DNA from 2 places in the Clostridium perfringens genome. Region 2 is predicted to be linked to the other one. Evidence: a T-box and tRNA genes for the amino acid it is inferred to sense, from the RefSeq annotation. Region 2 holds a T-box; the other holds one or more tRNA genes.

Region 1 (14,832 bases), 180 kb from region 2:
CTTATGAAGCTATAAATGAAATATCAAAGGTTATAGTTAAACATGGTACTACTTCATTTTTACCAACAACAATGACTGTAGCTGCTGAAGACGTATGCAAATCAATGGAAGCTATTCATAAAGCAAAAACTGAAGGAACAGATGGAGCTAATGTTTTAGGTGCTCACTTAGAAGGACCATTTATAAGCCCAAGTGCAATAGGTGCTCAAAATCCTGATTTCTTAATCCCTCCAACAAAAGAAAACTTCTATAAATTAGTTGGAGAACATGAAGATGATGTTGTTTCAATAACTCTTGCTCCTGAAGTAGAAGGCGCTAAAGAACTTACTAAATTCTTAAGTGAAAAAGGTATAGTTGTTTCAATGGGACATACTAAAGCTACTTATAAAGAAGCTATGGAAGGAATAAAGTGTGGATGCTCTCATGCCACTCATTTATTCAATGCAATGACTCCATTTACTCATAGAGAACCTGGAGTTGTAGGTGCTGTTTTTGATAGTGAAATAACTACTGAAACAATCTCAGATGGTATTCACATAGCATATCCAAGTTTAAGAGTTGCCTATAAACAAAAAGGAACAGATAAGGTTTTATTAATAACTGATGCTATGATGGCTTGCTGTATGCCTGATGGAATGTATTCATTAGGAGGACAAGATGTTGAAGTTAAAAATGGAGCTGCAAGATTATTAAGTGGTTCTTTAGCAGGATCAATTTTAACTTTAGATGTGGCAGTTAAAAATATATTTAAAAACACTAATTATCCACTTAATGAAGTTATAAAAATGGCTACTTATAATGGAGCTAAACACTGTAAAGTTGATGATAAAAAAGGATTAATTAAAGAAGGCTATGATGCTGACTTAATTCTTTTTGATGATAATATAGATATAAAATATGTAATAGTTAATGGAAAATTAGTTCATAAAGCTTAATATAAAAAAAGTACTTTGATTTTTCAAAGTGCTTTTTTATTTTATCTTAATTTTAAAATTACTAGTTCATCTTAAAATAATAAATTTATAGAAAAATAAAAAGCTTAGGATATAAAATCCTAAGCTTTTCTATATATTAAAGATATTTCTTTATTTCTTCAACTTTGTTTAAGTTTTCCCATGGAAGATCTAAATCTGTTCTTCCAAAGTGTCCATAAGCAGCAGTTTGTCTATATATAGGTCTTCTTAAATCTAAATCTCTTATTATAGCTCCTGGTCTTAAATCAAACACTTTATTTATTATATTAACTATTTCTTCGTCTGATATTTTTCCAGTTCCAAAAGTATCTACTATAATTGATACTGGTTTAGCAACTCCTATAGCATAAGCAACTTGAACTTCTAATTTATCTGCGATTCCTGCAGCAACTAAGTTTTTAGCTACCCATCTAGCAGCGTATGCAGCTGATCTATCAACTTTAGTTGGGTCTTTTCCTGAGAAAGCACCACCGCCGTGTCTTCCATATCCACCGTAAGTATCAACTATGATCTTTCTTCCTGTTAATCCAGCATCTCCTTGAGGTCCACCGATAACGAATCTTCCTGTTGGATTTATATAATACTTAGTATTTTCATCTAATAACTCTGCTGGTATAACAGCTTTTATAACATGTTCCATTAAATCAGCTTGTATTTGTTCTTGAGATACTTCTGGACCATGTTGTGTTGAAATTACTATTGCATCTATTCTAACTGGTTTGTCATTTTCATATTCAACAGTAACTTGTGTTTTTCCGTCTGGTCTTAAGTAAGGTAAAGTTCCGTTCTTTCTTACTTCTGTTAATCTTCTTGATAATCTATGAGCCATAGCTATTGGTGCTGGCATAAATTCTTCAGTTTCATTAGTAGCAAAACCAAACATCATTCCTTGGTCTCCTGCTCCAACTGCATCTATGTCAATTTTTTCTCCAGCTCTTGATTCTAAAGCTTCATCAACACCCATAGCGATATCTGATGATTGCTCATCTATTGTAGTCATAACTGAACAAGTTTCACAGTCGAAACCGTATTTAGCTCTATCATATCCTATGTTCTTTATAGTTTCTCTAGCTATTTTAGGGATATCAACATAACAATTAGTTGTTATTTCTCCCATTACCATTACTAATCCTGTAGTAACAGCTGTTTCACAAGCAACTCTTGCGTTTGGATCTTTTGCAAATATAGCATCTAAAACTGCATCTGAAATTTGGTCGCATATTTTATCTGGATGCCCTTCAGTAACTGATTCTGATGTAAATAATCTTCTCATGGCTAAGGCTATCTTACTATCATAATAAGATAGCTAATTCACCCCTTTCATTTTTATTTATTCCAACCCTGTTTATTTAAACAAATAACTTAATTTATCTTCCCACGATTCAAAATAATATCTTTAAAGCTTAATTAACAAACTTTATTTTAATGCGCGCCTTTAAAATATTTTTGTTAATAAAAAAATCTCTTCTCAAACCTTTAAAGATTTAAGAAGAGATTTTAGTTATACACTAAATTTATCTTCTCTCATCTTGTAAAGAATTTCTTTACCGGAATTGGCACCGTAGTGATTTCTCACTGGTTGCCGGGTTTCATAGGGCCTTTTTCCCTCCACCTCTCTGGATAAGAGTATATAAATACTAATTATTCTATTTTATTAAGATATTATTTTAATAAAGAGACACTTAATTAATAGTGTCTCTTTCTGGTGGTGGAAGAAGGATTCGAACCTTCGAAGTCGTCCGACAACAGATTTACAGTCTGCCCCCTTTGGCCACTCGGGAATTCCACCACATATGGAGCTGATGATCGGACTTGAACCGATAACCTGCTGATTACAAGTCAGCTGCTCTGCCAATTGAGCCACACCAGCATATCAATATTTTGTTTTTTATAAATGGTGGTGGAAGAAGGATTCGAACCTTCGAAGTCGTCCGACAACAGATTTACAGTCTGCCCCCTTTGGCCACTCGGGAATTCCACCACTTGTGGAGCTGATGATCGGACTTGAACCGATAACCTGCTGATTACAAGTCAGCTGCTCTGCCAATTGAGCCACACCAGCGCATTTATTATGTTTTAATGGTGGTCGCAACAGGGATCGAACCTGTGACCCCCTGCTTGTAAGGCAGGTGCTCTCCCAGCTGAGCTATGCGACCTTATTGGTGGTGGAAGAAGGATTCGAACCTTCGAAGTCGTCCGACAACAGATTTACAGTCTGCCCCCTTTGGCCACTCGGGAATTCCACCACTTATGGAGCTGATGATCGGACTTGAACCGATAACCTGCTGATTACAAGTCAGCTGCTCTGCCAATTGAGCCACACCAGCACATTTATTATTTTTCTCTGTCGTTTTGGCTCATCGCCAATCGACAAGACTTAGTATATATTGTTATGCTTTTTATTTCAAACTCAATTTTAGGCTATTTTCAAACATTATGTTAATCTATTTTTAAATTTCTCTCAATTTCTTTATTTTACTTCTTTTTTTCATTTATATTTTCTCTTCAATCAACTCAATATTTATGTATGGACTTAATATATCTTTCATTTCTTTATATTCTTTCTCTTCTAATTTATCCTTAAGTATTTTAAATATATCAATAGCAGCATCTAACTCATCATTTCTCTTAATATGCTCTAATAAAACTCCGTAATCAGTTAAAGATAAATTCTTAGCAATAGACATTAATTTAAACTTATCTGCTTTATTTATCTTTTTAGGAATTGAATATTTATCTACTTTAAATACTTCTTTGCTTTCTTTTGATGATTTCTCCTCAGCTACCTTTTCTTTAGACTTTTCATTTTTTTTGATATTTATAGCATTTTCTTTAGACTTACCTTCTATTTCTATTTCTATTTCTTTTTCTTCTTTTAATTGAGATTTATCTAAATCATTACTTTGCTTATTGTTATTCTCACTTATATTTTCTTTCTCTCTATCTTCTTTTAACTCTTTTTTATTGTTTTCTATAGCCTTTTGTCCATTTTCCTCTTCATTAATATTTAAAATTTCATTCTTTTGATTTTTTACACTCTCTGCTTTTAATTTAGCTTCTTCATAATTTAAGTTAACAAAATACGTCATTGCTCCCATTATTAATGTAGTAAAAAATAGTACTAAAAAACTTAAAAGCCCTTTATTCATAAGTATATTCACCTCCATTTTAATAATTACCACCTAAAATCTTTTTTATACTTCCATTTAATATTTCTAACACTTCCTTCATATAATTAATGAGGAGGTGAAGCCTTGAATAAAATAAAAACTTACTACAAAAATTATTTGGCATATTACGAGATTTCAAATTTTTTAAAAAATCATATAGATGAAAAAACCATTATAGTATGTATAGGAACTGATAAATGTATAGGTGATTGCTTAGGTCCATTAGTTGGTACCCTACTAAGAGAAAAATTCTTTCCTTTAAAAGTATTTGGTACACTTGATTCTCCTATACATGCTCTTAATCTTGATAAAAAAATAACTGAAATATTAAAAACTTATCCTGGTTATAAAATACTAGCCATAGATGCTTGCCTAGGAGATTCTAACTCTATTGGTGAAATTCATGCTAGAAATGAACCTATTCACCCTGGAAAGGGCGTTGGTAAATCCTTAAGAAGTGTTGGAGATATGTCTATAATAGCTATAGTTGATTCCTCCGAAAATATAGACCTATTTACAAGTAGACCAATTAGGTTAAGCTTTATATTAGATATGTCTAAAGTTATTGTAGATTCTTTAATTCACTCCTATTATTTAAAAAACAAAAAAAATTAACTATATATCTCTTAATATTAAGAGATATATAGTTAATTTTACTCATCAATTAATTTCACTTCTAAATCATCCATGCCTAAATTTAATTTTTCAAATGTTTTCAATACTTTACCTGTTCCTTCAGCTACGCATTTTACAGCATCATCAGCAACTCTAACCTTAACGCCTGTCCTTTGTTCAATAAACTTATCTAAGCCATTTAATAAAGCGCCTCCACCAGTCATAAGAATTCCTTCTTCTATTATATCAGCTGCTAACTCAGGTGGTGTTTTTTCAAGAACAGAATGTACAGCTTCACCAATTATGCTAACATCATCTTTTAAAGCAATTCTAAGTTCTTCACTATCTACTGTTATTATTCCTGGTAAACCTGTAACTAGATTTCTTCCCTTTACTTCCATACTTTCTTTTCTATTGCCTTCAACAGCTGTGGCAACATTTATTTTTAATTCCTCTGCTGTTCTCTCACCAATCATAAGTTTATATTTACTTCTAACAAATTTAATTATAGCTTCATCAAATCTATCTCCAGCTACTTTTACAGACTCCCTTATAACAATTCCGCCTAAGGATATTATAGCTATATCTGCAGTTCCTCCACCTATATCTACAACCATATGTCCACTAGCCTTTGATATATCTAATCCTGCTCCTATTGCAGCAGCTAAGGGTTCTTCTATAAGATATACGTTTTTAGCTCCTGAATTCTTTGCAGCATCTATAACTGCTCTTTTCTCAATCCCAGTCGCTTGGCAAGGTATACATATCATTACTTTAGGGGCAGATATTCTTCTATTTCCAACACCCTTCTTGATAAAATACTTTAACATAGCTTCTGTCATCTCGTAATCTGATATAACACCATTTCTCATAGGTCTTAATGCTACTATATTACCTGGTGTTCTTCCTATCATCTGTCTTGCAGCTTCTCCTACTGCTAGAACTTTGTTCTTATTTTTGTCTATGGCTACTACTGAGGGCTCTTTTAAGACTATACCTTTATCTTTCATATAGACAAGAACAGTTGCTGTTCCAAGGTCTATACCCATATCTGTACCTTTTCTCCAAAACCACATGTTTACAACTCCCTAATATATAATAATAATTATTAATTTCTATAAAAATATACATAAATACTAACTTTTATTATATAAGGAATATTTTCATCATTCAACAACTTTATATTTTAACTTAGTTGCCTTTCCACCTCTAATATGTCTTTCAGCTTTATTTAAATCTAATATACTTTTTGCTTCTTCAGCTATATCAGGATTTATCTTAGGCAATCTTTCAGTCATATCTTTATGTATAGTACTCTTGCTTACACCAAAAACTTTAGCTGTTTTTCTTATAGTAGCCCTTGAATAAATAATGTACTGAGCCACTTCTAAAACTCTCTCCTCAATATAATCTTTCAAGAACCTTACCTCCTTAAAAATATTCTTAAATTTTTAATCAGCTGCTTTTTTTATAAGCAGCTGATTATGTATTAAATTATTCTTTTACAGGAATATCTTTTAAGTATTTTTGTGGATCTACTGGCTCCTTAGAATTTTCCATATGGAACATTAAATAATTTTCAGAAACTCTATCACTTGGACTATTTTGAATAGTTTTTCCAATCTTACCTATAGAATCTCCTTTTTTAACATTATCCCCTTCTTTAACTTTAATCTCTGGATCTAAGTTTCCATAAAAACCAACAATACCGTTTTGATGCTCTATTTTAACAAAGCAACCTTCTTTTGAGTTTCCTTTTCCAGCCTCTACAACTTTACCATCACCAATTGCTAAAACTTCAGTTCCCTCAGCAGCTTCTATATCTATTCCTTTATAAACAGATGCACTTTGACCTGATTCATTTAATCTAGGTTCTAAGTTATATAATCTTGTTATAACTCCACCCTTAATTGGTGATGTAAAGCTTTGACTTTGGCTTGAAGTTGCAACTGACTTATCAGCATTATTTGCTTCAGGTTTTACTTCTTCACCATTAGCTTCATTAGATGCAATCTCTTCTGAATCATTTGCTATATCTGTTTTTCCTTCAACTAGTTCAGCATCATCAAAAGTATTACCAGTTGTAGTGCTATTATCCTCTGTATTTTCTATAGTGTTTTCTGCTATATTTTCTTCTACTGTGTTATTTGTGCTTTTATTTGCTACCACTACTCCAACTGTTGCTACTAAACATAGGCAAACAAATAAAACTACATAAAATCCATCCTTTTTAATAAATCTCTTAAATTGGTCTTTTTTATTCATTTTCAACACCTCCGTTTCTAATTCTGTCCATTTATCCTAAATTAATACACCTATATAAATCTTTTTTATAAAAAAAGAACAAGCAAAATTTATTTGCTTGTTCTTCTTATTACTCTATTAAAATTTTATTACTTTCTTCAATTTTACTTCCTTTAAAATAATGTTCTAATATTTCATCATATTTACTGCCTTCCTTTGCCATTACATTAGCTCCCCATTGACTCATGCCAACACCATGTCCATATCCTAAACATTTTATTTTTATGTTGTCATCTAAAACTTCCAATGTAAAATTGGCAGAATTTAGTCCAAATATTTTTCTAAATTCCTTCCCCTTAATGGTAGCTTCCCCTATTTTTATGTCATTTACAGTTCCTCCTGTGTTCCTATTTAATATTTTAACTTCTTCAGTTATATTATTTCCTAAATCACTATTAGGAATAGATTTTTTAATTTTACTCTTAAAATCACTTATAGAAATACTGATTTCACTCTCATATTTAGGTGATATTTCTTCCCCTGGACTTTCAACTGACTTTAAGTAAGGTACATCTTCTGAAAATACAGCAACTGCATCCTCTGTATTTCCTGAACTTGTAGAAAAATATTGAGGATATTTTACTAACTGATCATTATATGATAGAACTTTCCCCTCTGTTTCTTTAACAACTTTTTTTAATTTTTTTAAATATTCATCCCCATCTTTACCCCAAGCTTTTTTCTTTTCATTAATATTTAAATATGCTTGACAATGAGTAGTATCACATATATTTCCTTCCTTTATATTGTTACATCCAGTAATTAATTTATTTATAACAAATGTCCTTGCTAAAATAGACTGAGCTTTCAATGCCTCTTCATGAAAAGTAGCTGGCATTTCACTTGAAACTACAGATAAGACATATTCCTCTAATGGTACTTTTTCCACTTTATTTTCTTTAGATATGTAAACTTCAACTTCCTTTAAGTTAACTACATCAACTAACTTTTTATTTTTAACTTTCTCTACTTTATTATTACTTTCAGCCATACTTGAACTAGATAAAAAACCAAAAAGTATTGGTATAAAAACTATACTCACTATAATTGTTACAATAAAAATTACTGATTCTAAAATTTTTCTATTTATCATAAATCCTCCTAAAACTTATTAATACAGTTTATGTATATGCTAAGTTTTCTAAAACTCGAACTTATAATAAAATTATTTAAAGTAAAAAAAGTCAACAGCACTGCTGTTGACTTATATTCTACTTATGTCAGCACCTAAGGCCCTGAACTTATTTTCTATTTCAACATAACCTCTATCTATATGATATATATCAGTAACTATTGTCTCTCCCTTTGTTACAAGTCCAGCTAAAATCAAAGCAGCTCCTGCCCTTAAATCAGTTGCCTTAACTTCACATCCAGTGAGGTTATCTACTCCTTCAATTAAAGCCGTTCTTCCTTCTACTTGTATGTTTGCACCCATACGTCTTAATTCATCTACATTCATAAATCTATTCTCAAAAACACTTTCAGTTATGATACTGCTTCCTTTTGCTATGCTCAATAAACTCATCATTTGTGATTGCATATCAGTAGGATATCCTGGATAAGGCATTGTTTTTATATTAATTGGCTTTATTTCTTCATTACCCTTTACTATTATACTATTTTCATCATTATGGATATCAAAAAACTCTGTTCCAGCTTCTTTTAACTTAGATATTATAGCTGAACAATGATCTTTATTTACTCCATTTATTTTTATTTCTGATCCTGTTATTGCTGCTGCAACCATAAATGTTCCAGCTTCTATTCTATCATATATAGGAGTGTACTCAGTTGAAGTTAATGAATCAACACCTTCTATTATTATTTTACCTGGTTTTTCAATATAAATTTTAGCTCCCATAGAATTTAAAAAATTAATTAAATCAGTTATTTCTGGCTCCTGAGCTGCATTTTCAATTACCGTAGTCCCTTTAGCCATAGTTGCTGCCATCATTATATTCTCTGTTGCTCCAACTGATGGAAAGTCTAAATATATTTTACTTCCTGTTAATTTTTTTGCCTTTATACATACAAATCCATTGCCACAATTACTATCTTCAGCACCTAATGCTCTAAGCCCTTTCAAATGTAATTCTATAGGCCTAGAACCTATATTACATCCACCTGGCCTAGCTAATTTAAACTCCCCATATTTAGCTATCATTGGCCCCATTATTAAAAATGAAGCTCTCATTTTTTTAACTAAATCCTCACTTGGAATTAAAGGATCTTTATTTAATGGTGGTACAATTAATTTATTTTCTTTCTTATCTATTTTCAAATCATATCCTAATTGCTCCATAACATTACAAATTGTAAAAACATCTTGTAACATTGGTAATTCATTTATTAGTACACCATCAGTAGCTAATATACTTCCTGCGATTATTGGTAAAACTGAATTCTTAGCTGTATTTATATTTACTTCTCCTTTTAATTTCTTTCCACCTTTTACTACTATTTTATCCATATTATCCTCCATTAAAATTATTTTAATATGTTGTGAATATAATAGGAGTTCCTAAAATCAACTTCCTATCTTCCTCATATGTCATAATGGAGTAATTAAACTGGTAATCACTCTTAAGATTAATTATTCCTGTAGTGCCTTTCTCTAGATTTATTCTTTTGTTTTTCTTTACCTTACTCTTACCAATCGATTTTATAAGTTTTTCTTCAATTTCATCTATATTATTATTCTCTCTAATATTCCCTTTTATATAAGTATAATATTTTATATTTTTCATGTTTTTATTATGAATAACTTGAAAATATTCCTTAATATCATTAAAATCAATTCTATTTTTAGAAACAATTACTATTTGAACTCTACTTTTTGAATTTTCTTCTATTAGATTAATATCTAAATTAAATTGCTCTTTTGAAGTATTTAAATATATCTCATTTTCTTTTTCTACTATACTATCAAAATCTTCAATTTTAATATAATCACTAATATTGTTAAACTCATCTTTTATATTTTCATCTGTAATATATTCTATTTTCATACCATACTCTTCTATATTACAAATTTCCTCTTCCACCTTAGAATAAACTTTGTTATCTAAGTTCATAGTGCTTGGACTAAAAATAAGCGAGAAACAAAATAATGCTGCTATAAAAATATTATTATTCATTAATATACCACCCCTCCAATCTAATTATTGTCAAGAGTAGTATTTTTATACATTTACTTCCTGTTATATTATCAATATATTATAATAATCTGAAAAAGTTCTATTAATTACATAAAAATATTTATTAAGAAGAATAATCATAATAAAAAAAGCATACAGTTTCCTGTATGCTTTATATAAATTACATTTCTTTTAACTTTAATCTAGACATAGCTCTTGCTAAGGCTAACTTAGCTCTCTTTTCATCTAGTTCATCAGTCTTATTTTTTAATCTTTCCTCTGCTCTTTGCTTAGCATTCATAGCTCTTGCCTCATCGATTTCTTCAGGCCATTCTGCTGAATTTACACAAAAAGTAACTTCATTATTTTGAACCTTCATTAATCCTGTTGAAGTAAATAAGTATTTACTTTCACCATTCTCATCATCTATTCTTGTAACAGTAGGAACAGTTGCTGTTAAATAAGGTTGGTGACCAGCTAATATTTCAAACTCACCAACAGCATTTTTACATAAGACTCTTGAAACTTCACCTGAAATAAGAACTCTTTCTGGTGTTGTAACAATTAACTTAAATTTATTCATTTTTATTCACCCCTTTTATTGGGCCATTGCTCTAGCTTTTTCTAGTACTTCTTCTATTGTTCCAGCAAATAAGAAAGCTGATTCAGGAACATTGTCATGTTTACCTTCTAATATTTCTTTGAAACCTCTTATAGTTTCTTTTATTGGAACATATCTACCTTGCATTCCAGTAAATTGCTCTGCTACTGTGAATGGTTGTGATAAGAATTTTTGTATTCTTCTTGCTCTAGCAACTATTAATTTATCTTCATCTGCAAGCTCATCAACACCAAGGATAGCTATGATATCTTGAAGTTCTTTATATCTTTCTAATATATGCTTAACTTTTGAAGCAACTTCATAGTGTTCTTCTCCAACAACTCTTGGGTCTAATATTCTTGATGAAGAATCTAGAGGATCAACAGCTGGGTAAATACCTATTTCAGCTATACTTCTTGATAAAACTGTTTTAGCATCAAGGTGGTTGAATGTTGTAGCTGGAGCTGGGTCAGTTAAGTCATCGGCTGGTACGTATACCGCTTGAACTGATGTAATTGATCCATGGGTAGTTGATGTGATTCTCTCTTGAAGAGCTCCCATCTCTGTAGCAAGAGTTGGTTGGTAACCAACAGCTGATGGTATTCTTCCTAATAAAGCTGAAACCTCTGATCCAGCTTGTGAGAATCTGAATATGTTATCTATGAATAATAACACGTCTTGACCTTGGTCTCTGAAGTACTCAGCCATAGTAAGTCCTGTTAAAGCAACTCTCATTCTTGCTCCAGGTGGTTCGTTCATTTGTCCAAATACTAATGCTGTATTTTTTATAACTCCTGATTCCATCATTTCATAGTAAAGGTCATTACCTTCTCTTGATCTTTCTCCAACTCCTGTGAATACAGAAAGTCCACCGTGCTCTTTAGCTATGTTGTTTATAAGCTCTTGGATAAGAACTGTTTTACCAACACCTGCACCTCCAAATAGACCGATTTTTCCCCCTCTTTGGTAAGGTGCTAAAAGGTCGATAACCTTTATTCCTGTCTCAAACATTTGAGGAACAACTGATTGTTCTTCAAATGATGGAGCTGGTCTATGAATTGGATATTTTTCTTCGTTATTAACTTCAGCTCCACTATCTAGTGGTTTACCTAATACGTTAAATATTCTTCCTAATACGCATTCACCAACTGGTACTGATATAGGTGCTCCTGTATCAACAGCTTCTACACCTCTTCTTAGTCCTTCAGTAGCTTCCATAGCTATAGTTCTAACTATATCGTCTCCTACGTGTTGCTCTACCTCACAAACTAAGATTTTTCCATCGTCCATTTTTATGTGTATTGCATTAAATATATTAGGAAGTTCATCATTTGCAAATTTTATATCTACAACTGGTCCAATAACCTGAACTACTTTACCTATATTATTAGACATTTTGAGTACCTCCTTATTTTTGTGCTTCTGCTCCACCAACGATTTCTGATATCTCTTGTGTTATGATACTTTGTCTTATTCTATTGTACTTAGCATCTAATGAGTTTAATAAATCATCGGCATTTTTAGTTGCTCCGTCCATTGCCTGCATTCTAGCACTTTGTTCACTAGCTTTTGAATTAAACATAGCATTCATGAATTTACCTTTTAAGTATGATGAAACTAATGAATCTATTATTTCATCCTCATCAGGTTCGATTAAGAAAGAAACTTTACCTTTTTCTCCAGTTAAGTCTAGTGGTAATAATTTTTCTTCAACAACCTCTTGCTTAACAGGTGAAAAGAATTTAGTATAAACTAAACTTACTTCTCCAAAATTTCCATCAGTAAATTCTTTAACAGCTTTATTCACTATAGTTGATGCATCACCAACGTTTGGTGTATCTCCTAAATCAACATATTCTGCTAAAGTAGAAATCTTGTTTTTCTTAACATAATGGATACCTTTTTTTCCTACTACTACTGCTTCTATGTTTTCAAGATTATTTTCATAGTTATCTCTTACAAAAGCCGCAGTATTACCATTAAATCCACCACATAATCCTGAATCTGATGCTAATAATATTATTAACTTTTTAGGATTATCATTGGGTTTAAGTAAAGGATTATTATTGCTATTTAATGATCCGATTAATTCTCTAGCAATTTCATCTAGACTACTAAAATATTGATTGTTTTCAGTTAGTTTTTGTCTAGCTTTTCTTAACTTAGAAGTGGCAACAAGTCCCATAGCTTTTGTTATTTTTCTTGTGTTTTTGATACTTTTTATTCTTCTTTTAATTTCTAAAAGTCCTGCACCTGCCATTTAAGCTCCACCTCCATTCTTAAAAATGTGGGCATAGCTTTAATTAAAAAGCTATGCTCTTATTTTACATTAAGAATATTTTTTTAAATTCTACTATAGCACTTTCTAAAGCAGATTTTAATTCATCGTCTAAAACTTTCTTATCTAATATAGCTTTACCAATTTCTCTATGATGAGTATCCATATATTCTAAGAATTCTTTTTCAAATCTCTTAATATCTGAAACTTTGATATCTAGTAAGAAATTGTTAACTGCAGCGTATATTATCATAATTTGTTTTTCAACTGCCATTGGCTTATATTGATCTTGTTTTAAGATCTCGATAAGTCTCTTACCTTTTTCAAGTCTTGCTTGAGTATCTTTATCAAGGTCTGAACCAAATTGAGCAAATGATGCTAACTCTCTATATTGAGCAAGTTCTAGTCTTAATGTACCAGAAACTTGTTTCATTGCTTTTATTTGAGCGTTACCTCCAACCCTTGAAACTGATATACCAGGGTTAACAGCTGGTCTTTGTCCTGCGTTGAATAACTCAGTTTCTAAGAATATCTGTCCATCTGTTATTGATATAACGTTAGTTGGGATATATGCTGTTACGTCTCCTGCTAATGTTTCTATTATTGGAAGTGCTGTTAATGAGCCTCCACCATTTTCTTTTGATAACTTAGCAGCTCTTTCAAGTAATCTTGAATGGATGTAGAATACATCCCCTGGGTAAGCTTCTCTTCCTGGTGGTCTTCTAATTAATAGTGACATTGTTCTATAAGCAACTGCGTGCTTACTTAAGTCATCATATATTATTAATACATGCTTACCTTTATTCATGAAGTATTCACCCATTGTACATCCTGAATATGGTGCAATGTATTGTAATGGAGCTGATTCTGATGCTGATGCAGTTACAACTATTGAATAGTCCATAGCTCCTTCTTCAGTTAAAGTGTTAACTATGTTAGCTACTGTTGATTGTTTTTGTCCAATAGCAACATATATACATATAACATCTTTACCTTTTTGGTTAATTATAGTATCTATAGCTATAGCAGTTTTACCTGTTTGTCTATCTCCTATAATTAACTCCCTTTGTCCTCTACCTATTGGTATCATTGAGTCAATTGCTTTGATACCTGTTTGTAGAGGCTCATTAACAGAACTTCTTTCTAAGATACCTGGTGCTGGTACTTCTATAGCTCTGTATCCATCATTTTTAATAGGACCTTTTCCGTCTATAGGTTGACCTAATGAATTAACAACTCTACCTATTAAGTCCTCTCCTACTGGTACTTCAACTATTTTTCCAGTTCTTTTAACGATGTCTCCTTCTTTTATACCTTCTTCAGATCCTAAAAGAACGCAACCAACGTTATCCTGCTCTAAGTTAAGAGCCATACCGAAAACTTGATTAGGGAATTCAAGAAGTTCACCTTCCATACATTCTTCTAACCCGTAAACTCTGGCAACTCCGTCACCTATCTGTATGATAGTACCAGAATCAACAGTTTCTAACTCTTTTTCATAGTTTTTTATTTCATTCTTGATTATAGAAGTTATTTCTTCTGGTTTAATATGCATAGACTCACCTCTATTCTCTCTTAAGCATTATCTGTTTCATATCGTCAAGTCTAGATTTAACAGTACCATCTATAACATCATCGCCAACTCTGACATAAAGTCCTCCAATGATACTTTTATCTATTTCTTGCTTTAATAAAATTTTCTTTGAGTATTTATTTTCTAACTTTGCTACAAGTCTTGTAACTTCATCTTCTG
Region 2 (14,832 bases):
CTTCAGCAGCTAAAGCTTTAGCAAAATCTTCAGTTTCTATAGGATTTTTATTTTCATCTATGTAATTAGATTCATTAGTTGTCATGTAAATTATCCCCTTTCTTTTATATCACTCAATTAATATTTTAAGGCGTAATGAGACTTATGTCCATAATTAAAATGTTTTCACCAATATTTATGTAGGATATATAGAAATATAAAATTTATAGCTCTTTAAATAGACATAAATTTATTACCTTTATAGTTTCAAGTATATGCTAATATTGATGAGATATTATATTAATATAAATAAATCTATGCAATAATTAGTGAAAATAATGTTAACTAAAACAAGCTAAAAATAATATTTTAGTAATAAATATATTTTATTCATGTGGTAACATAAAAAATGACTATAAAATATAAAGAAAATTTTAATTTTTAATAACTAATATTTGACAAATAGCATTACATACAGTATTCTTTGAAAGTGTAAAAAGTATTAATTAAGTAGCAAAATTATAGGTATTTTAATTAAATATAAGTATAATATAAATTTATTAGAGGGGTGACATAAATTGTCAAGATTATTTGGAACAGATGGAGTTAGAGGAATAGCAAATACTGAATTAACAGCAGAATTAGCATATAACTTAGGTAGAGCTGGAGCTTATGTTTTAACAGAGGGAACTCATAAACCTAAGATATTAGTAGCAAAAGATACTAGAATATCAGGAGATATGCTAGAGGCTGCTTTAGTTGCAGGTATATTATCAGTTGGAGCAGAAGCAGTATGCTTAGGAGTAGTTCCAACACCAGCGGTAGCTCACTTAACAAGAGTATATGGAGCAGACGCTGGAGTTATGATATCAGCTTCACACAATCCAGTTGAATATAATGGAATAAAATTCTTTGATGATAAGGGATATAAATTATCAGATGATTTAGAAGATGAAATACAAAGAGTTATAGAAAGTGGTTTTGAAAATGTACCTTCACCAACAGGAGCTAATTTAGGAAGAGAAATAATAGAAAAAGCTGCTTTAGAAGATTATATAAGCTTTGCTAAAGATACAATAGGAATATCTTTAGAAGGATTAAGAGTAGCTTTAGATTGTGCAAATGGTGCATCTCACGAAGCTGCTGTTAGAGCCTTCAGAGAATTAGGAGCAGAAATATTTGTAATAAATGATAATCCAGATGGAACTAATATAAATGAAAATTGTGGATCAACTCATCCAGAAGAATTAATGGAGTATGTTGTTAAGAAAAAATGTCATATGGGATTTGCTTTTGATGGAGATGCAGATAGATGCTTAGCTGTTGATGAGCAAGGAAACTTAGTTGATGGAGATTTCATCTTAACAATATGTGCTAAATACTTAAAAGAATTAGGTAGATTAAAAGATGATACTCTAGTTGTAACTGTAATGAGTAACTTAGGACTAATGATAGCTTGTAAGAATGAAAAAATAAATACTGCAGTTACAAAAGTTGGAGATAGATATGTATTAGAAGAAATGTTAGCTAAAGGATATTCTTTAGGTGGAGAACAATCAGGTCATATCATATTCTTAGATCATAACTCAACTGGAGATGGACTTGTTACTGCACTTCAAGTAGCTAGCATAGTTAAGAGAACTGGAAAATCTTTATTTGAATTAAAAAATGTAATGAAGGTATTACCACAAGTTTTAGTTAACGCAAAAGTACCTAATAACATGAAAAATATTCATGAAGAAGATGAAGAAATAATAGCTGAAATCAAGAAAATGGAAGCTGCTTTAGATGGTTGCGGAAGAGTATTAATAAGACCATCAGGTACAGAACCATTAGTAAGAGTTATGCTTGAAGGTGAAAATCAAGCTGAGATAGATGAAATGGCTCATAACTTAGCAAGAATGATAGAAGCTAAATGTAATTAATATATTATATTAAATTATAAAAATATTATATAAAACCATAGAATTATAAAAGCTATAAATACATGATAATTTTATTTAAAACTATTCATGTTATTTATAGCTTTTTATGATTTAAAATATTTTTATTTATTTTATTATTAAAAATTATATTAATTTTCTTCAATTGGTCCATATTTATCTGAATCAAGTCTCATTAAGGCAAGGGTAAGTTCTTCAACATGTTCCTTTTCATCCTTAGTTATATCTCTTATCATTTTAACAAGGCATTTATCTTCTATTTTATTTATTAAATCATCATAGAGTAATATGGCCTCGTATTCTCCTTTAATATCATCTCGAATTTTATTTAAAATACTATAAGCAGTTAATTTTTTATTTTCGTGATATATTTTCTTTAAAGGTTTGTCTTTTATTTCTACATGATCAACTGATTCTACATATACTTCAAATTCTTCTTTATCATATCTTCTAAGAGCTTCTAAAAATTGACCATAGTGTCTTTTTTCATCTTCCATTATGTGATGTAATAATTCTTTTATCTCTACTAAAGCAATTTCATCTATATGTTTACTATAACCATTGATGGCAACTATTTCTGAGATTAAAGCTTCCCTTAAAAATCCTTTTATATCCAAGGCTTTTCCTTGAGGTTGCTTTTCTGTAGTATAGCTCATAAAAAATCTCCTAAATTATTTTTATAGTATTTATAATATGATTTTTCCTAGGAAAAGGAACAGTTAAAGATAGATATTTACTTATTCCAAGATTTTTTTATAAGAAATTAAAGCATAAAAATTAATTACTATAAATAAGTAAGCTTTTTTACTGAGAAATTTTAAATAATGGAAAGAATTTATAAATTAATTATACTTTGAAGTTGAAAATGAAAGAAATAAATATAAAAATTTCTTTTATAATATGGAGTTTAAAAAGTTAATTTTAAAATCAAATACTATAGATGTCTATACAACTATACATTAATATATTAAACGAAAGAAATATAGAGGTATAGACAGATAATTAAAAATATTTCTTAAAAATAAATGAAAATAACTAAAAATGAACTAAAATAAGCTTTAAAAGCTTGAATTTTTTTAAAAAAGTGTTAGAATAAGTTTGTGGCTTTTTAGAAAGATGATGCATAGAATATATTAACTTTCAAAATAATAGATTAAAGCGCCAGAACTTAAAGTTTTATTGATAGACTAATAAGTAATTTAACTTTAGTAGATTAAAATGATTATTAAGATTCTTAATAAATTTAAGTTGACGAGGTTGGGGAGTATCGAATTTTCGGCGGATGCCCCACGGTAAAGCACTACCGTAAAAGATTGGTTAAAGCTTAAAAGTGATTTTAAGGACAAAGCCAATTGGGTGTTTCAAACCTTCTATGCAGTAAGAAGTTATATAAAGCTTATTTTGAAAGTTAGAATATAATTTTACAAAAGGGAAGGAAGAAAATAATATGTGCGGAATAGTTGGATACGTAGGACAGAAAAAGGCAACAGATATATTAGTTGAAGGATTATCAAAATTAGAGTATAGAGGATATGATTCAGCAGGAGTTGCAGTTTTAGAAGATAATAAGATAAAGGCTGAAAAGCATAAAGGAAGATTAGCAAACCTAGAAGGAATGTTAAATGAAAATCCAATAGAGGGTGGAATCGGAATAGGACATACTAGATGGGCTACACATGGAGAACCATCAGATGTTAACTCACATCCTCATTTAAATAATAAAGAAACAATAGCTGTAGTTCACAATGGAATCATTGAAAACTACAATGAATTAAGAAACTGGTTAATGGAAAAAGGATATGAATTCAAATCAGAAACTGATACAGAAGTTATTCCAAACTTAGTAGATTTCTACTATAAAGGTGATTTATTAGATGCAGTTATGGAAGCTACTAAACACATGGAAGGTTCATATGCTATTGGAGTTATATGTAATGATGAGCCAGAAAAATTAGTAGCTGTAAGAAAAGATAGTCCATTAATAGTTGGATTAGGAGAAAAAGAATATTTCATAGCTTCTGATATCCCAGCAGTTTTAAATCATACAAGAGAAGTTTATCTTTTAGAAGATAAAGAGTTTGTAGTATTAACAAATGATGGAGTTACTCTTTTTGATGAAGAAAAAAATCCAGTGGAAAAAGAAGTTTATCATATAACATGGAATGTTGATGCTGCTGAAAAAGGTGGATATGAAGATTTCATGTTAAAAGAAATTAACGAGCAACCAAAAGCTATAAAAGATACAATGACTTCAAGAATAATGGAAGGAAAAGAAGTAACTTTAGATGATATATCAATAACTAAAGAATATTTAGATAATGTTGATAGAGTATATATAGTTGCTTGTGGAACAGCTTACCATGCTGGAGTTATTGGAAAATACGCTATAGAAAAATTAGTTAGAATACCAGTAGAAGTGGATATAGCTTCAGAATTTAGATATAGAGATGCTGTTATTACAGATAAAACTTTAATAATAGTATTAAGCCAATCAGGAGAAACTGCAGATACTTTAGCAGTTTTAAGAGATGGACAAGCAAAAGGTGCAAGAGTGTTAGCTGTAACTAACGTAGTAGGAAGCTCAGTTTCAAGAGAAGCTAACGATGTATTATATACATGGGCTGGTCCAGAGATAGCTGTTGCATCAACAAAAGCATATGTAACTCAATTAATTGCTATGTACACATTAGCATTACACTTTGCTGAATTAAAAGGAAGCAAATCAGTAGAAGAAATTGAGGAAATCAAAAAAGCAATGCTTGAATTACCAGAAAAAGTTGAAGAAATCCTTAAAAATACAGATTTAATAAAAGAGTTTGCAGTTAAAGCATCTACAGAAAAAGATTTATACTTCTTAGGAAGAGGTATGGATTATGGAGTTGCAATGGAAGGATCATTAAAACTTAAAGAGATCTCTTACATTCACTCAGAGGCTTATGCAGGTGGAGAACTTAAACATGGACCAATAGCTCTTATAGAAAAAGATATTCCAGTAGTATCATTATTAACTCAAAGAGAGCTTATGGATAAAATGATAAGTAATGTTCAAGAAGTTGTTACAAGAGGAGCTAACGTTTTAGGTGTTTGCTTTAAAGGTGACATGGAAGAAAGTAAGAGAAAAATGTTTGAAGGATTAATAGAAATACCAGAAACATTAAGCTTATTATCACCAGTTTTAAGTGTTGTACCATTACAATTATTCTCATACTATGTAGCTAAAGCTAAAGGATTTGATGTTGATAAACCACGTAACTTAGCTAAATCAGTAACTGTTGAATAAAAAAAGGGGGATTTTGAATATGAATAATGAGAGTTTATTAAAATTATTAGCAGAGTATAAGGAAACTAAAAAGTGCCTTGAAACAGGGTTAAACTGGTTAGAAGAGAAAGACTATGCTAAGGGTAAGTTAGATATAGTAAATGTAATAATAAGAGATTTAGAAGCAGCAATTGGTGCTGAAAGAATTTAATATAAAATTAGCTTAAAATTTTAACCTTATTTATATGTGTTAGGGGTGTTTAAATCATTAAAATAGTATTTAAAATGCTATAAAGTGATTTTAAACACTCCTTATTTTTAGTGAAAAATATATTGAAAAATGATTTTTATTGAAGTATAATACTTTCGCTAAAACCTCATAATTCTGAGGAATAAGCTAATATTAATTAATGAGGTATTTACAGTGGAAAAATTTCAAGAAAATAATATTTTAGAAGATAAAAAAGTATGTATAAATGAAAATGAAGAGGCTTGGAATAAAGAGACATACAATGCTTGGGTAAAGAGATTTGGAACTGCTAAGGAAGCAGCAGAGAAAATTAAATCTATGCCTGAGAAAAAATTAAATGTTTTGTTAGATAAATTTGGAGATGTTAAAGGAAAGAAGATATTTAATCTTATGGGCTCTAATGGAAATAAGGCTGTTGCATTAGCTTTATTAGGGGCAGATGTTACTGTAGTGGATTTCTCAGAAGGAAATAGAAGATATGCTTTAGATTTAGCTGAGGCTTGCGGAGTAAAGATTAACTTCATTCTAAGTGATGTTTTAAAAATGCCTAAAGAAGTTATGAGTGGAGATTATGATATAGTATTTGCAGAGATGGGAATACTTCATTATTTCTCAGATTTATCTCCTTTTATGAATGTTATACATAGTTTATTAAAGGATGGAGGGAAAGCTGTATTAAGAGATTTTCATCCAGTATCAACTAAACTAATAACTTCAAGGGGTTCTACAGCAAAGGTAAGAAAACATAAGGTTACAGGAGATTACTTTGATACTTCATTAGAGGAAAAAGAAGTTGCTTACTCAAAATACTTAGAAGAAGGAGAAGTAGAAAAAGTATTTTTACGTAAGTGGAATTTAGGAGAAATAGTAACTGCCGTTGCTAATACTGGACTTAAGATAGAAAGTTTAACAGAGGAGCCTAATTTATCAAGTGATGTTTTTGATAAAGGGATTCCAAAGACTTTTACAATAGTAGCTAGAAAATAATTTAATAGACTTGGTCGTGTATCAAAATAGATTTTTATAAAACTTACAAACAGTATGAAGAAGTAATTCTCGGAATATGTTTGTAAGTTTTATTATTATATTTTGATACAGCACATTATTTTTTATTATGATGCATTTATACGAAAAGAATATTAAGTGTATTTATATAGTATTGCAATACAGAATATGGTAAAATTATTAAAAGTCTATGAGGAGGAATTTCATATGGATAAGGGAGAGTTAAGAAAAGAAATTAAGCTAAAAAGAGAAAATATAGATAGAGATACTAAGTTAAGGGCTGATGAAAAAATAAGAAAAACTCTTTTGGAAAGTGATATATATAAGAATAGTAAGGTTGTATTTATATATGTAAATATGGACTCTGAAGTAAATACAGTTGAGATAATAAAAGAATTATTAGTTTCAGATAAAAAAGTTGCAGTTCCTAAAGTTATTCCTGTTAGTTTAAAAGAAAGACAAATGAAGGCTTTGAAAATAGAATCTTTACTTCAATTAAATGAAAGTGGTGCCTTTGGAATATTAGAACCAAGCATTGAATGTGAAGATATAAGTGAGGAAGTTGATTTAATTATAATACCTGGTTTAGCCTTTGATTTAAAGGGAAATAGATTAGGATATGGGGGAGGATTTTACGATAGATTTTTAAGTAAATACCCTAATAGTAAGAGAGTTGCTTTATGTTATGATTTTCAAGTTTTTGATGAAATTCCACATGAATTCTTTGATGAGAAGGTTGATTTAATAATAAGTGAAGAGAAAATTATTAGTTTAAAAAAATCATAATAGTAAAATAATATTTTTGATAATTTTACTTTATTGATAATAAATTTTACTTATGTCAGAATTATATAAAATATAATTGTGAGGTGGGGTAAACAATGAAATTTGAAGATTTTAAATATGAAAGACCTAATATAGAAAAAGATAGAGAAGATATTAGATCTTTTATAAAAGAGTTAGAAGAAGCAAAGGACTTTAATGGGGCTAAAGAAGTAATAGGAAAAATAAATAAGATAAGAAATAATACATCAACTATGATGGCCTTATCAGAAGTTAGACACACAATAAATACTGAGGATGAATTCTATAATGAAGAAAGTGATTTCTGGGATGAAAATTCTCCTCTTATTGAAGAAGTTAATAATGAATTCTATAAAGCATTATTAAGTTCACCATTTAAGGATCAAATAGGTGATTATTATGGTGAAACTATAATAAAAGAGGCAGAGTATTCTCAAAAGAGTTTTTCAAAAGAAGTAATAGAGGATATGCAACTTGAAAATAAATTAGGTAGTCAATATCAAAAACTTATTGCTTCAGCTAAAATTGAATTTGATGGAGAGGAAAGAACCTTAGCACAATTAGTTCCTTTTGTAACATCAGAGGATAGAGAAGTTAGAAAAAGAGCATCAGAAGCTAAATATAACTTCTTTGTGAAGCATGAAGATGAAATAGATGATATCTTTGATAAACTTGTAAAGGTAAGAACAAAAATAGCTAAAAAGCTTGGTTTTAATAACTTTGTGGAATTAGGCTATGTAAGAATGAGAAGATATGACTATAATAAGGAAATGGTTGAAAACTTCAGAAAACAAGTTGAAGAGTTTATAGTTCCTATAGATAGTAAATTATATGAAAGACAAGCTAAGAGATTAGGACTTGAAACTTTAAAATATTATGATGAAAAATTTGAATTCTTAAGTGGGAATCCAACTCCAAAGGGAGATTCAAAGTGGATAGTTGAAAATGCAAAGGTAATGTATTCAGAGCTTTCAAAGGAAACCAAAGAATTCTTTGACTTTATGGTTGAGAATGATTTAATGGACTTAGTTGCTAAGAAAGGAAAGGCAGCTGGAGGATATTGTACTAATTTCCCTAACTATAAAGCTCCATTTATATTCTCAAACTTTAATGGAACAGCTGGGGATGTAGATGTATTAACTCACGAGGCTGGCCATGCATTCCAAAACTTTAGAAGTTCTTGGATAGAAATGCAAGAGTGTCAATGGCCAACTATGGAAAGTTGTGAAATACACTCAATGAGTATGGAATTCTTTACTTGGCCTTGGATGTATTTATTCTTTAAAGAAGATACAGATAAATATAAATTCTATCACTTAGGAGATGCCATTAAATTTATTCCTTATGGAGTAACAGTTGATGAATTCCAACACTTTGTATATGAAAATCCAGAATGTACACCAAAGGAAAGAAAAGATGCATGGAGAAGAATAGAGAAAAAATATCTTCCACATAAAAACTACGATGAATGTGATTTCCTAGAAAGAGGTGGTTGGTGGTTCCAACAAAACCATATATTCTTATCACCATTCTATTACATTGATTATACTTTAGCTCAAATATGTGCACTTCAATTCTGGAAAAAAGATAGAGAAAATCATGAAAAAGCATGGGAAGATTATTTAAATCTATGTAACATAGGTGGAACTAAGACATTCTTAGGCTTATTAAAATATGCTAACTTAAAATCACCATTTGAAAATGGATGTGTTGAAAGTGTAGTAGGAGTAGTGGATGAATACTTAGAAAGCATAGACGACAGCAAATTTTAGTTTTTAAAACAAAATTTATGATTTATTTAGAGTATGATTAAGTAAGTTTATTATGAATATAGATTAAATTTATCAAAATTAATAATAACTATAAAATATTATTAATCTTATTTAGTATAGATTTGTTTGCTTAATATTTTAAATTAATATTTCTTTTAAAATAAAAAAACTTGGAGTATTCCTTATGGATTTCATAGGAATACTTCCAAGTTCTTTTTTGATTATAAATTAAAATGTTATTAATATAAGCTTATTAAAAATATAAATAGTATGAAGAGGATATATGTATGAACTTTAGAATTTAAGTAATCATGGAAAGAAATTTGCGTTAAGAAGATTGAATGTTCGACGCGAAGCTAGTTTTCAATCTTTAGTAAATTTCTTGGAATGATTACTATAAATTCTTAGTGAAATACATTAATCCTCAGAATATATTTATATTTTTAGTTAATTAGACTTTGTATTTTCTTAGTTTTCTCTGTTAGCTATTTCAAGAACTATTCTGTTTACGAAGTCAGCTAAAGGCATAGCACCTTCTTCACCGTTCTTTCTGCTTCTTACAGAAACTTCTTTGTTTTCAGCTTCTTTTTCTCCAACAACTAAGATGTAAGGAGTTCTTTCTAATCTAGCTTCTCTTATTTTATAACCGATTTTTTCAGCTCTGTGGTCAGCTTCAACTCTAACTCCTCTTCTTCTTAATTCTTCAACAACTTCATTTGCATAATCAGCATATTTATCTGATAAAGGAAGAACTTTAGCTTGAACTGGAGCTATCCAAGTTGGAAGAGCACCTGCATATTTTTCTATAAGCATTGCTAGTGTTCTTTCATAACATCCAATTGAGCTTCTGTGAATGATGTAAGGACGTTTCTTTTCTCCATCTTTATCGATGTAGTACATTCCAAATCTTTCAGCTAAAGCGAAGTCTATTTGGATAGTGATGATTGTATCTTCTTTTCCATGAACATTCTTGAATTGGATATCAAGTTTTGGACCATAGAAAGCAGCTTCATCATCAGCTTCAGTAAAGTCTATATTTAAGTGGTTTAATATTTCTCTCATTATATTTTGAGTATTTTCCCAAGCTTCAGGATCATTGATGTATTTCTCAGTATTGTTTGGATCCCATTTTGAGAATCTGTAAGTAATATCATCAGCTATTCCTAAAGTTTCCATAACGTATTTAACTAAGTCAACAGTATTTTTGAATTCATCTTCTAATTGCTCTGGAGTACATACTATGTGTCCATCAGCAAGAGTGAATTGTCTTACTCTTATAAGACCGTGCATTTCTCCTGAAGATTCATTTCTAAATAGAGTAGAAGTTTCAGCAAATCTTACTGGTAAGTCTCTATAACTGTGTTGAGTTGAGTTATATATTGCGTATTGGAATGGGCAAGTCATTGGTCTTAAAGCAAATACTTCACTATCTTTTTCCTCATCACCTAAAACGAACATACCATCTTTATAGTGATCCCAGTGTCCTGAAATTTTGTAAAGGTCGCTTTTAGCCATTAAAGGAGTTTTAGTTAAAACATATCCTCTTCTTTGCTCTTCATCTTCTATCCATCTTTGAAGAGTTTGGATTATTCTAGCTCCCTTTGGCATTAATAATGGAAGACCTTGACCTACATTTTCATCAGTAGTAAAGATTCCAAGCTCTCTACCTAATTTATTATGGTCTCTTTTCTTAGCTTCTTCTAAAGCTTCTAAATAAGCATCTAATTCTGATTTCTTAGGGAAAGCAGTTCCATATACTCTTGAAAGCATTTTGTTCTTTTCGTCACCTTTCCAGTAAGCACCAGTAGATCTTAATAATTTAACTGCTTTTATTGGTTTAACAGCCATTAAGTGAGGTCCTGCACAAAGGTCAACAAAATCACCTATTTGGTAGAATGAAATTACTTCACCTTCTGGAAGATCATTTATAAGTTCAACTTTGTAAGGTTCATCCTTCATAAGTTCTAAAGCTTCGTTTCTAGGAAGTTCAAATCTTTTTATTTCAGGATTTTCTTTTATTATTTTTTTCATCTCTTCTTCTAATTTGTTTAATTGGTCAGCAGAGAATGGTTTTTCAGTATCAAAATCATAATAGAAACCATTATCTATTGATGGTCCTATAGCTAATTTATCTTGAGGGAATAATCTTTTAACTGCAGCTGCTAATACATGAGAAGCAGTGTGGTTAAAAGCATGTTGACCTTCTTTAGAATCAAAAGTACAGATTTCTAATGAAGAATCTTCATTAACTATAAATCTTAAGTCCTCAACTTTTCCGTTTAATATACCACAACAAGCATTTCTAGCTAGTCCTTGGCTTATGCTTTGAGCTATTTCAAAAATTGATAGTCCAGCTTCAACTTCTTTTATTGAACCATCTTTAAGTGTAATTTTTATCATATTAATTTCTCCTTTCAAAATAAATTTCTTTTAATTTTCATTCATATAAAATAAAAACTCTCATCCCTCTTCTAAATATAGAAAAGGGACGAGAGTGTATATTCCCGTGGTTCCACCCAATTTGTACTTTAATAATTAAAAATAAAGTACCACTTAAAATTAATCGTAACGTGATTATGACGGACTGGATTAGAGTCACTCAGAGGTAGTCTTCAACTAATTCCATTTAAAAGTACTTACAGCTACTGTACCTTCTCTCTGAAAATGTACCAAAGTTTACTCGTCTCTTCATTGTGTTAATAAATTTATAATATTTACTTTAGATTATAAGTTTATTATTTTTGTATGTCAATGGATAAAATAAAAATAAATTCTAATTGGAATATAAGATATTATAAGGGTTTAGGTGGAAATAAGTTCTCAATATTATAAATTTTAATTCAAAAAAGTTATTAAGTTAATTAAAGTTTTTAGAAAATAATTTGCAAAAAAATCTTGAAATAGAATTTGAAAAATATTATAATAAAAACATAGTTTTGCAGGTGTGGCGGAATTGGCAGACGCACTAGACTTAGGATCTAGCGCCTACGGCGTGGGGGTTCGACTCCCTTCACCTGCACCACTTATGCGGGTGTAGTTCAATGGTAGAACACCAGCCTTCCAAGCTGGATACCCGGGTTCGATTCCCGGTACCCGCTCCAAATTAATATAAAAATATGCGGGAGTGACTCAATGGTAGAGTGTCACCTTGCCAAGGTGAAAGTTGCGGGTTCGAGTCCCGTCTTCCGCTCCATTTATGCGGGTGTAGTTCAATGGTAGAACACCAGCCTTCCAAGCTGGATACCCGGGTTCGATTCCCGGTACCCGCTCCATTTTAAAAAATATAATATGCACCATTAGCTCAGTTGGTAGAGCACCTGACTCTTAATCAGGGAGTCCAGGGTTCGAATCCCTGATGGTGCACCAAGCATCGATTTATAATCGATGCTTTTTTGTTTTTAGAGATTTTTTTGGAAGACTTCATAATTTTATTGAAGTCTTTTTTTTATTAAAATTAAATAAAGAAGTATTTCTTTTATAACTCTTAAATTCTAAACATATTAATATTCTTTAATTAATAAACATATAGGGGGATATTATTAATTAAATAGTAACCTACAAAAGATTTAAGTATTTTATAAAAATTTAGTTTTTAATAAATATTAATTTTTTAGGTAAAAAGGTATATAAACTAAAGTTAGAAGGAAATAAGAAAGAGGGTATTATAATGATTGAAGGAGATAAGGGGCTAAATATTGTTTTTACTGGAGATAGCATAACTCATGGGCCACTTCATACTAAAGGATATAGAAGTTATACAGAACACTTTAGAGAAAGATTAAAAGAAAAGTTTAAAAACAATATTGTTAAAGAGAATATTATAATTTTTAATACAGGTGTTTCAGGAGCTACAACTAGAGATATAATAAGAGATTTTAATATCTGTGTAGATATATGTGACCCTGATATTGTTTTTATAATGCTTGGAATGAATGATTCATCAAATGAAATTGTTCCTTTAGAAGAATATAGAAAAAATATATTAGAACTTATTAATAAAGTTAGAGGAATTGGAGCAATACCAATCCTTCAAACAAGTAACATAATAAAAATGGATTTAAGTAGGAAAAGTCTTAAATTTTATATGGATATTCTTAGAGAGGTTGCTAGAGGAAATGATGTAATGTTAATAGATCATTATAGTCATTGGGAGGACTTAGAAAAAGAAAATTCTAATATTAAAAATGAGCTTCTTAGTGATTTGATACATCCTAATGAAAAGGGGCATTTAGAAATAGTTAAATTTATTTTTAAGGAGTTAGATATTTTTGAAGAAGAAAGTTATACCTGTAATTTAAGTTATCCAATAAAAGCAGAAAATTATCTTCAAAGAAAAGTTGATAATAAGTGTAACAAAGAAATTCTTAATACCATAAGTAATAAAAATCCTTCACAAGAAGAATTAATTAAATATACTAAAGAAAATTTAAATGATAATTTAGAAGCTATAACAAATTTAATAAATGAAGATGAAAAGGGTATATGGGTGTTTTTAGGGGATGGATATACAAATGGTACAGGAGATACCTTTGGTTATAAAAATTATGTTGAATATGTGGAAGAGAGAATTAGATGGGAATTAAATGATGGAAGCATAAATAAAAGGGAAAAATTTATGATTAATTTTGGTACAGAAAAAGTTAATTCAGAATATTTAATGAATAACTTCGAAGATTTAGTATCAAAATATAATCCTAAAGCTGTTTTTATTATGATTGGAGGAAATGAAAAAATTAATCCAGAGGAATTTAAACATAATTTAGTTAATATAGTAAGCAAGGTTAAAAATATAAACTCAATACCTATATTACAAAGTCCAATAAAAAATGGAAGAGATATAGAAGGGTATGTAAAAGTTATAAGAGAGGTTTCTAAGGAAGAGGAAATATTCTTAATAGATAATTATGAGTATTGGGATAGGTTAAGCAAAGTTCAAAAAGAGCTTATAGAATCATGGTTAGTAGAAGGAAGAGCAAATCATAGGGGACATTTAGAAATAGCTAAGAAAATTTTTAAGGATTTAAGAATATATGATCATAATAGTTTAATATGTGGTTTTACCATAGAAAAATTTTAGTATATTAATTAATAAAAATAAAGCTGCATCAAAATTGAAGTAGCTTTGATACAGCTTTCTATATACAACTTATTGCTTTTTGCAATATGAAATCTTCTATATATTCTTCTGAATAAACTTTTCTTCCCATGAGATTAAATATTAAATCATCACTAGAGTATCCTTCTTTATAAAGTTTTAGGTTCTTAGTTAATTTTTTTAAAGAACCAGGGGTAAGACCTAACATAATTTTTATGTCATTACCAGTGTAAAAACTTTTTATAAAGAGTTCTCTTAGGTTGTTTTGCATTTCAAGTTTATAATTTAAATCTATAACTTTGTCTCTATGGGGGCCTATTTTAGACCTGTGATGTTTTTTACACAAATACTTGTAATTAAGTTTAAAATCTAAACCGCCTTCTGACCTATGAACTATGTGATGAACATCTGCATAATCACCACAAATTTCACAATAATAAGACATATAATCCTCCTTAACATTTTAATACCCATTTATAGTAATAAAATAGCATAAAAAAACAGTTTAATCAATATAACGGAGCTTTTCAGATAAAGATTAAGGTATACAAAGGAATTTAGTATTTTTTACACTTTGCTGTTAAAAAAAGTTAGCAATATAATTAAAATATAAAGGATATGAGGGGGTTTTGAGATGCATAACTTATTTCATAGAAGATCAAAGATAGAAGAAAATCCCGAGAAATTTTGGAGGGAATTAATAACAAAAAATGAAACCCTAAAAG

What was found. The T-box of region 2 lies ahead of thrS (threonine--tRNA ligase). A T-box ahead of a tRNA ligase gene usually reads a tRNA of that ligase, here a tRNA-Thr.
Region 1: it has a tRNA-Thr gene. The T-box ahead of thrS (threonine--tRNA ligase) is inferred to sense a tRNA for this amino acid. The anticodon was not compared.

The regions. Positions count from the first base shown of each region.
Region 1 is NZ_CP065681.1:854,365-869,196, reverse strand. Features, by position in the region: gene nagA (N-acetylglucosamine-6-phosphate deacetylase) at 1-935, shown strand, start outside; gene metK (methionine adenosyltransferase) at 1,072-2,247, opposite strand; SAM riboswitch class I at 2,496-2,601, opposite strand; tRNA gene I6G60_RS04445 (tRNA-Tyr) at 2,678-2,763, opposite strand; tRNA gene I6G60_RS04440 (tRNA-Thr) at 2,769-2,844, opposite strand; tRNA gene I6G60_RS04435 (tRNA-Tyr) at 2,870-2,955, opposite strand; tRNA gene I6G60_RS04430 (tRNA-Thr) at 2,961-3,036, opposite strand; tRNA gene I6G60_RS04425 (tRNA-Val) at 3,055-3,130, opposite strand; tRNA gene I6G60_RS04420 (tRNA-Tyr) at 3,135-3,220, opposite strand; tRNA gene I6G60_RS04415 (tRNA-Thr) at 3,226-3,301, opposite strand; gene I6G60_RS04410 (hypothetical protein) at 3,467-4,141, opposite strand; gene yyaC (spore protease YyaC) at 4,229-4,759, shown strand; gene mreB (rod shape-determining protein) at 4,798-5,835, opposite strand; gene spoIIID (sporulation transcriptional regulator SpoIIID) at 5,926-6,177, opposite strand; gene I6G60_RS04390 (M23 family metallopeptidase) at 6,254-7,024, opposite strand; gene spoIID (stage II sporulation protein D) at 7,134-8,156, opposite strand; gene murA (UDP-N-acetylglucosamine 1-carboxyvinyltransferase) at 8,268-9,533, opposite strand; gene I6G60_RS04375 (hypothetical protein) at 9,556-10,200, opposite strand; gene I6G60_RS04370 (F0F1 ATP synthase subunit epsilon) at 10,382-10,783, opposite strand; gene atpD (F0F1 ATP synthase subunit beta) at 10,799-12,196, opposite strand; gene atpG (ATP synthase F1 subunit gamma) at 12,210-13,061, opposite strand; gene atpA (F0F1 ATP synthase subunit alpha) at 13,126-14,634, opposite strand; gene I6G60_RS04350 (F0F1 ATP synthase subunit delta) at 14,645-14,832, opposite strand, start outside.
Region 2 is NZ_CP065681.1:673,562-688,393, forward strand. Features, by position in the region: gene I6G60_RS03430 (DUF349 domain-containing protein) at 1-85, opposite strand, end outside; gene glmM (phosphoglucosamine mutase) at 558-1,904, shown strand; gene I6G60_RS03440 (ferritin family protein) at 2,054-2,578, opposite strand; gene glmS (glutamine--fructose-6-phosphate transaminase (isomerizing)) at 3,370-5,202, shown strand; gene I6G60_RS03450 (hypothetical protein) at 5,222-5,392, shown strand; gene I6G60_RS03455 (class I SAM-dependent methyltransferase) at 5,606-6,418, shown strand; gene I6G60_RS03460 (5-formyltetrahydrofolate cyclo-ligase) at 6,644-7,222, shown strand; gene I6G60_RS03465 (M3 family oligoendopeptidase) at 7,318-9,012, shown strand; gene thrS (threonine--tRNA ligase) at 9,481-11,412, opposite strand; T-box leader at 11,494-11,713, opposite strand; tRNA gene I6G60_RS03475 (tRNA-Leu) at 11,951-12,034, shown strand; tRNA gene I6G60_RS03480 (tRNA-Gly) at 12,040-12,113, shown strand; tRNA gene I6G60_RS03485 (tRNA-Gly) at 12,131-12,205, shown strand; tRNA gene I6G60_RS03490 (tRNA-Gly) at 12,211-12,284, shown strand; tRNA gene I6G60_RS03495 (tRNA-Lys) at 12,303-12,378, shown strand; gene I6G60_RS03500 (SGNH/GDSL hydrolase family protein) at 12,680-14,089, shown strand; gene I6G60_RS03505 (HNH endonuclease signature motif containing protein) at 14,148-14,552, opposite strand; gene I6G60_RS03510 (hypothetical protein) at 14,742-14,832, shown strand, end outside.